DNA from 2 places in the Micromonospora sp. NPDC018662 genome. Region 1 is predicted to be linked to the other one. Evidence: riboswitches for the same ligand, from Rfam matches in the RefSeq annotation. Region 1 holds a riboswitch; the other holds the start of a gene.
The links. A riboswitch is a leader RNA that binds a small molecule or an ion and turns the genes downstream of it on or off. The one in region 1 is predicted to bind thiamine pyrophosphate.
Positions count from the first base shown of each region.

Region 2: linked by a shared signal. The riboswitch ahead of thiE (thiamine phosphate synthase) and the one ahead of ACH495_RS22250 (ECF transporter S component) in region 1 are both predicted to bind thiamine pyrophosphate.

Region 1 is NZ_JBISAC010000008.1:77,863-82,023, reverse strand. It holds gene ACH495_RS22265 (DUF6328 family protein) at 1-272, opposite strand, end outside; gene ACH495_RS22260 (sugar isomerase domain-containing protein) at 364-1,113, opposite strand; gene ACH495_RS22255 (alpha/beta fold hydrolase) at 1,110-1,946, opposite strand; TPP riboswitch at 2,023-2,129, shown strand; gene ACH495_RS22250 (ECF transporter S component) at 2,202-2,792, shown strand; gene ACH495_RS22245 (ABC transporter ATP-binding protein) at 2,900-4,161, shown strand, end outside.
Region 2 is NZ_JBISAC010000002.1:420,552-424,712, forward strand. It holds gene thiS (sulfur carrier protein ThiS) at 1-155, opposite strand, end outside; gene thiO (glycine oxidase ThiO) at 146-1,276, opposite strand; gene thiE (thiamine phosphate synthase) at 1,270-1,896, opposite strand; TPP riboswitch at 1,891-2,002, opposite strand; gene ACH495_RS07265 (DUF559 domain-containing protein) at 2,122-3,033, shown strand; gene ACH495_RS07270 (aldo/keto reductase) at 3,557-4,161, opposite strand, start outside.

The DNA of each region.
Region 1 (4,161 bases):
AAGCGGACCAGCTCCGGCTTGCGACCCTGACGGAACAGCGCCCGGTGGAACGCGACCGGCGAGATGATCATCGCAGCGGACGCGGCGGCGGTCAGCAGTGCCAGGATGTAGACGTCACGCTGGAACTCGGTGGTCCGGGTGAACCCGTTGCTGAACGGCAGCGTCAGCAAGAAGGCGAAGAGGATCTGCACGCCGGTCTGCGCGACACGCAGCTCCTGCAACAGATCGGCGAAGTTGCGCTGCCAGCGCTGCTTCTCGGATTCCTTGGACACTCGTGAACCTCCGGTGAAGACGGCACGGCCGGCGAGTGAACGCCCGCCGGCAGCAGCGCCTGTGCCCGATTCGGATGATCACGAAACCGGTTCACGAGCCCCGGCGGATCCGCCCTGCGTACCGTGCTTCCAGCTCGGCGTTGTGCTCGTCGCCGCCGGTGATGTTGGCCGACAGGTAGACCGGCGGCCGCTCCCCCGCGGCCACCAGCCGCGCCACCACCTCGGTGGTGATCTGCTGGGCCAGCAGCGCCGCGGTGATCGAGGAGACCGCGCCGACCGCGCCGCCACCGGGCAGCGGCAGCGTGGCGTCGCCGTACGGGGCGCCGTTGTCCAGCACCACGTCGGCGAAGTCGGCGAGCTTGCGGCCGGACGGATGCCGCGAGGTCATCCGCGCCGAGTGCTGCGCGGAGGTGATCGCCACCAGGCCGTGCCCGCGCTCCTTCACGATCGACGCGAACTCCACCATCGCCCCGTTCACGCCCGAGTTGGAGGCGAGCACGAACACGTCCGTCGGCCGGATCGGGGCCAACTCGTAGAGGCGGTGCGCCACCGCCGGGTCGCGTTCCAGCTTCGGGCCCAGCACATCGGCCGGGTCGCCGCCGATCAGCACCAGGTCACGCAGCGCGATCCGGTTGGTGGGCACCAGCCCGCCGGCCCGACCGGCGATCTCCATGGCGAGCGCCTCGGAGTGCCCGGTGCCGAACGCGTGCACCACCCCGTCGGCACGCAGCGCCGCCGCGATCAGGTCGGCCGCGTCGGCCACGTTCGCCCGTTGCGCGGCGGCCACCCGGCTCATCGTCTCGGTCACCACCGTCAGGTACGCCTCGGCGCTCACCGTCATGCTTCCTCCGTTCCGCGGACCCGGGCGAGGACGGCCTCGGCCAGCGGGCCCGGGGCCTCGTCGGGAATCCAGTGACTGACGCCGGGCAGGGTCACGAAGCGGTAGTCACCGGTGACGTGCCCCGCGCACGCCTCGGCGGCGGTCCGGCCGATCGCCACGTCCTTGTCGCTCCACACGTACGTGGTCGGCACCGCCACCGGCCCGACCGCCTTCATGTCCGACCCACTCATCGCGCGGTACCAGTTGAGCGCCGCGGTGAGCGCCCCCGGCTCCCGCATCGGGTCGGCGTACCGGGCAACCGTGGCCGCGTCGCCGACGCCGCGCAGCAGCCGGCGCAGCGCGGCGCCGTGCAGCGCCAGCAGCACCTTCTCCGCCTTGCCCGGCATCCGGAACAGCGCCATGTAGGCGGACTTGGCCTTCTGCCGGGGGTCGGTGGCGAGCGCGTGGCCCATCGCGGCCGGGTGCGGCACCGACACCGCGGTCAGCGTCCGCACCCGCTCCGGGTGCGCCGCGGCCAGGCCCCAGGCCACTATCGCACCCCAGTCGTGGCCGACCAGGTGCGCGCCGGTCACCCCGAGCGCGTCCAGCACGCCGGCCGCGTCGGCCACCAGATCCGGGATCCGGTACGCCTCGACCGCCTCCGGCCGTGCGCCGGGCGAGTAGCCGCGCTGGTCGAGCGCGTACGTGCGGAGCCCGGCGGCGTGCAGCGCGGGCGTCACCGCGTCCCACTCGCCGGCGTGCTGCGGGAAGCCGTGCAGCAGTAGGACGGGATCGCCGTCCTCGGGGCCGCCGGTGCGTACCTCGAACGTCAGACCTCGCGTCTCGACCCGCATGATCGCCAGCCTACCGACAGTCGCCCTGCTGGGCCCGGGACCGGCGGCGATGCTAGCGTCTGCGACGAGACAACTTCACATCCGACAGGGGAGCGCACAGCGCTGAGAGTGCGGGCCGGTGCCCGCAGACCCTCGAACCTGATCTGGGTAATGCCAGCGCAGGGAGTTCGGTCGACCTCCAGCCGCGTCGACGTCCGGCATTCCGGACGCGGCGTGCGTCTTCTCCTGGTTCCTCACCACGAACTGGGAGCAACCGTGAACCACACCGACAGCAACCGCTGGCGTACCGTCGACATCGTCGTCGCCTCGGTCATCGCCGTCGCCTTCGGCGTCGTCTTCTGGGCCTGGGGCCTGCTCTGGAGCGCCACCGACGCGGCGTTCGCGTTCTTTCCGCCGGCGCAGGCGGTGCTCTACGGCGTGTGGCTGATCCCGGCGGTGCTCGCCGGCCTGATCATCCGCAAGCCGGGTGCCGCGCTCTACTGCGAGACGGTGGCCGCGATCGTCTCCGCGCTGCTGGGCAGCCAATGGGCGGGCATCGTGATCCTCCAGGGCCTGATGCAGGGCGTGGGCGCGGAGTTGGCGTTCGCCGCGTTCCGCTACCGCTCGTTCAAGCTGCCGGTGGCGGTGCTGGCCGGCGCGCTGACCGGCCTGGGCGCCGCGATCTTCGACTTCGTCTACTGGAACAAGGCGTACGAGTTGACCACCTACCGCATCCCCTACGCGCTGATCACCATCGTCAGCGCCACCGTGATCGCCGGCTTCGGCGCGTGGGTGCTCACCCGGGCGCTGGCCAACACCGGCGTCCTGGACCGCTTCCCCGCCGGCCGCGACCGCGCCCTGGTCTGACCACCCCTCCCCCTGTTGATCAAGGAGTTTGCGTCAACCGTGGGCGGTTTTCCTGACGCGAACTCCTTGATCAACGAGGCTGGGGCCGGAACGGAGGGGGTGGCACGGTGAGCGGGGTGGTTCTTCGGGGGTTTGGGTGGCGGCATGGGGGACGCCGGGGCTGGGCGGTGCGCGGGGTTGATCTGCGGGTCGAGAGTGGGGAGCGGGTGCTGCTGCTGGGGGCGTCGGGGGCGGGGAAGAGCACGCTGCTGGCGGCGCTGGCCGGGCTGCTGCCGGAGGACTCCGGCGAGCAGGAGGGCACCGTCGAGATCGACGGGCTGGACCCGCGCAAGGCCCGTGAACGCGTCGGCGTGGTGTTCCAGGACCCGGAGACCCAGCTCGTGATGGCCCGCAGCGGCGACGACGTCGCGTTCGGGCTGGAGAACCGCGGCGTGCCGGCCGAGGAGATCTGGCCCCGGGTGGACGAGGCGCTGCGCCGGGTCGGCTTCCCCTACCACCGGGACCGCCCGACCGCCGCGCTCAGCGGCGGCGAACAGCAGCGGCTGGCCCTGGCCGGGGCGCTCGCGCTGCGACCGGGGCTGCTGCTGCTCGACGAGCCCACCGCCAACCTCGACCCGGCCGGCGCCACGCTGATCCGCCGGGCGGTCGCGGACGCGCTCGACCCGGACACCACGCTGGTCCTGGTGGAGCACCGGGTCGCCGAGGCGCTGCCGCTCGTCGACCGCGTGGTGGTGCTGGAACCGGGTGGCGGGGTGCGGGCCGACGGACCACCCGAGGCGGTCTTCGCCGCGCACGGCGAGGCGCTGGCCGCCGCCGGGGTCTGGGTCCCCGGGCACACCGCGCCGCCGCGACACGCCACCGCGCCGGCCGGAGACGTGCTGCTCACCGCCGAGCGGCTCGGCCTGCCGCCCCGGCTGGCCCCCACCGACCTCCGGGTACGCGCCGGCGAGGCGCTCGCCGTCCTCGGCCCGAACGGCGCCGGCAAGTCCACGCTGGCGCTGCTCCTGGGCGGCCTGCTGCGCCCCGGCACCGGGACGGTCACCGCGTCCACCGAGCTGGCCGGCCGGGACGCGCGCACTCCCCCGTACCGCTGGCGGGCGCCGGCGCTGGCCCGCCGGATCGGGTCGGTCTTCCAGGACCCGGAGCACCAGTTCGTCACCGGCACGGTCCGCGACGAACTGGCGCTCGGACCACGCCGGACCGGGCAGTCCGAGGCGGCGGTGACCGCCACCGTGGACGCGCTGCTGCACCGGCTGCGGCTGGACCGGCTGGCCGGCGCCAACCCGTACACCCTCTCCGGTGGGGAGGCGCGGCGGCTGAGCGTGGCGACCGCCCTGGCCACCGCGCCCCGCCTGCTGATCTGCGACGA
Region 2 (4,161 bases), on a different contig from region 1:
CGCAGCACGCTCGCCGGCCAACCGCCGCGCGGCACCACCTCGCCGTTGACCGCGACCGCGAGGCCGCGCTGCTGCCCGGTGACCGCGCGGACCACCTCGGCCAGCGTGACGCCGTCGGGCAGCGTCCGTCCCGTGCCGTTGACGATCAGTTCCACCGGTGCTCCTTCGGAAACCGTGCCGGGGTGAAGGGGGCGAGCGCCGGATCCGGCTCGCCGGTGACGATCAGCTCGGTGACCAGGTCGGCGGTGACCGGGGTGAGCACGATGCCGTGCCGGTGGTGCCCGGTGGCGGCGAGCACGCCGGGCCGGCCGGGCAGCGCCCCGATCACCGGCGCGTTGTCGGGGGTGCCCGGGCGCAGCCCGGCGACGGCCTCCACCAGCGCGTACTCGGTCAGCTCGGGGACCAGCTCGACGGCGGCGCGGAGCAGCCTCAGCACACCGCCGGCGGTCACCTCGACGTCCGCGCGTTCCTCCACTGTCGCGCCGACGACCACCTCGCCGCCGGCCCGGGGCACCAGGTAGACCGGCTCGCCGTCGGCGTACCCCCGGATCACGTGCCGGAAGCCCGGCGGCCCGCCGGCGGGCGCGCGGAGCCGGAGCACCTGGCCCTTCACCGGCCGGACCGGCAACCCGGTCAGCGCCGCCGCGCCGCAGCCGGCCGCGACCACGGTGACCCGCGCGTCCACCTCGGACAACGCGCCGACCCGCGCCGGCCGGAACGCCACGCCGGCCCGCTCCGCCGCCGTGCGCAGCGCGGCGACGAGCGGGCGCGGGTCGACCTGGTGGTCGCCGGGCGCGACCGCGCCGCCGCGCACCCGGGTGGCCAACGCCGGCTCGCGGTCGCGCAGCGCCGACGGGCGCAGCGGCGTGATCGGCAACCCCAACCCCTGCTGGTACGACCACAGCCGCCCCGCCTCGGCCAGGTCGTCGGCGGTGAGCCCGACCACCAGCGTGCCCTCGGTGCGGTGGCCCAGGTCGACGCCGCTCGCCTCGGCCAGCTCGGCGGCGAAGCCGGGCCACCGGGCCGCGGACTCGACCAGCAGGCCGGTCAGCTCCCGCTCACCGAAGTACGCCTCGGCGACCGGGGAGAGCATGCCGGCGGCCACCCGCGACGCGCCCGACCCGGGCCGGTCGTCGTACACACTCACCCGCAGCCCGCGCTGCGCGCACCGCCACGCGATCGCCAGCCCCACCGGCCCGCCCCCCACCACCCCCACATCGGTAAGGCCGGGCCCCCGGTTAACGCTTTCGGTAGAGGAGGGGCCCCCGCTTAACACGTCAGCGCCCCGAGCAGCTCGGCGGTGGCGCGCGCCGGGTCGGCCGCCTCGGACAGCGCCCCGACCACCGCCACCCCGTACGCCCCGGCAGCCCGCAGCGCCGGCACCGACGCGGCGGTCACCCCACCGATGGCGATCACCGGAACCGTCACCGCGCCGGCGACCGCGCGTACCCCGTCCGGGCCGATCGGCGCGGGCAGGCCCGGCTTGGTGGTGGTGGCGTGGCAGGGGCCCACGCCCAGGTAGCTCGCTCCGGCGGCGACCGCCGCCCGCGCCGTCACCGGCTCCCGGGCGGTCGCGCCGAGCACGGCGTCGGCGCCGAGCACGCGGCGGGCAGCGTCCACCGGCAGGTCGTCCGCGCCGACGTGGCCACCGGCCGCGCCCACCGCGAGCGCCACGTGCAACCGGTCGTTGACCAGGCAGCACGCCCCGTACGGGCGGCACGCCTCGACCACTTGGCGAGCCAGCTCGTACGCCTCGCGGTCGGTGGCGTCGTCCTCCACCCGGACCTGGACGACGAGGTCGGCGCGAGCCACCGGCAGGGCGGCACGCAGCACGCCGAGCGGATCCCGCCCCGGTCGGGTGTCGGTGATGAGATGCAGTCGTCCCAGGGACGGCACGGCAACGCTCCTCCCTGCGCCGGCATTACCCGGATCAGGTTCGACGGTCGGGGGCTGTCAGCCCCCCTCTCAGCCCGGTCCGCACCGGGCTCCCGTGGGTCACTTGCGGCCTACCGTACGACGCCTCCCCGGCCGGACGGAAGACCGGCTGGTGTTTTTCCCAGAACCGCACCACTCGACGGACCGGGACGGCGAGTGACCGCCGGGTCACGACACGCTGTCCCGATGGTCGTATCCGCGCGTGTCCCGCCCTGCCTGTCGTCCCTGCCGTTCCGGGGCAGCCGGGCGGTCACCGACGGGCACCTGACCTGGACGATGCTGCGCGGCCCGACGTGGGTCCGCCTGCTGCCGGACGTGTACGTGCACCGCGACGCCCACCGTGTCGACGACCACCGGATGTGGTGCGAGGCGGTGGCGTTGCGCCTGCCGCCGGGTGCCGTGCTGGCGGGACGGAGCGCCGCCTGGTTGTTCGGCGCGTACGTGCTCACCCGCGACACGCCGGTGACCGTGCTGCTGCCGAGCCCGGCCCGGGTGCGTCCCCACCCACGGCTGCTGGTGACCCGGTCGCCGCTGCCCGGGCCGGACCGCACCCGGTTCGCCGGGCTGCCCGTCACCACCCCGCTGCGTACCGCGTTCGACCTGGGCCGCCACGGTCCCCGCGTCGAGGCGCTGGTCGCCGTCGACGCATTGCTGCGCCGCCGGATGGTGCGGCTGCCCGCCCTGCGCGACTACGCCGCGGAGCGCTTGGGCTGGCCGGGCGCTCCGCTGCTGCGCGAGGTGCTGGCGCTGGCTGAGCCGTTGAGCGAGTCCCCGATGGAGACGCGCCTGCGGCTGCTCCTCCTCGACGCCGGCCTCGGCCCGCTGACCGCCCAGCACGAGGTACGCGCCGGTGGGCGCTTCGTGGCCCGGGTGGACCTGGCCTGGCCGGCGCTGCGCATCGCGGTCGAGTACGACGGCGACCACCACCGCGAGCGGGCTCAGTTCCGGCGGGACGTGGCACGTCTCAACGCGCTCCGCGCGGCCGGCTGGGTCGTGCTCCGGTTCACCGCCGACGACGTGCTGCGCCGCCCCGAGGCCACCGTCGCCCTGGTCCGCCAGGCCCTCGCGGAACGCCGCCCCACCGCCACACCCCACTGACCCGTGCCCTCGGCACCGCACCGCACCGCACCGCACCGCACCGCACCGCACCGCGCCGCACCGGCCAGCCCACCACGAGCGGCGAACCTGCCCGCAGACACCCATGGCGTTCCACTCACGGTCAGGGTCGGCCGCGAGTGGAACGCCATGGGTGTCAGAGAGACGCTGAGGCACCCATGGCGTTCCACTCGTCGTGAGCACCGACTATGGGTGGAACACCATGGGTGCCTTGCGGTGGACGGCCATACCCGGGGCAGCCCCACCGGAGGGCGGTCACACCGGAGGGCGGTCACACCCACGCGGACAGCCGCACCCGCGGGCAAGCCAGCACCAGCGCGCGGAGCCAGCACCCGCGGGCAAGCCAGCAGCAGCGCGCGCAGCCAGCACCCGCGCGCAAGCCAGCACCAGCGCGGACAGCCAGCACCCGCGCGCAAGCCAGCACTAGCGTGCGCAGCCAGCACCCGCGGACAGCCACGTCAGCGCGCGGCCACACGGAAAGCGGCCAGGCCGGCTGGGCGGGCCGTCAGAGGAGGGCGTCGAGGGCGTCCAGGTCGTCGTCGGTGGGCTGCCAGGTGCCGGCGTCGGCGTTGGCGCGTACCTGCTCGGGACTGGTCGCGCCGGCGATCACCGAGGTCACCGCCGGCCGGGCGGCCAGCCCGCCGATGGCCACCTGGAGCATGCTGATCCCACGCTCGGCCGCGTACGCCTCGATCGCCTCGATGGTGTCCCAGCGCGCCGCGGCCAGCCGCTCGGCGTACCGGCCGCCGCCGGCCAGCCGGCTGCCCGCCGGGGGCGTCTCGCCGCGCTTGTACTTGCCGGTGAGCAGCCCGTTGGCGAGCGGGAAGAACGGCAGCATGCCGAGGCCGAACCGCTCGCAGGCCGGGATCACCTCGTCCTCCACGCCCCGTTCCAGCAGCGAGTAGTGGTTCTGCGCGGAGATGAACCGGGTGCGGCCCGCCGACGACGCGGTCCAGTCGGCGTCGGCGATCTGCCAGCCGGCGAAGTTGGAGTTGCCGAGGTAGCGCACCTTGCCGGCGGTCACCAGGTCGTCCAGCGCGGCGAGCGTCTCGTCGATCGGCGTGCCCGGGTCGGGCTCGTGCATCTGGTAGAGGTCGATGTGGTCGGTGC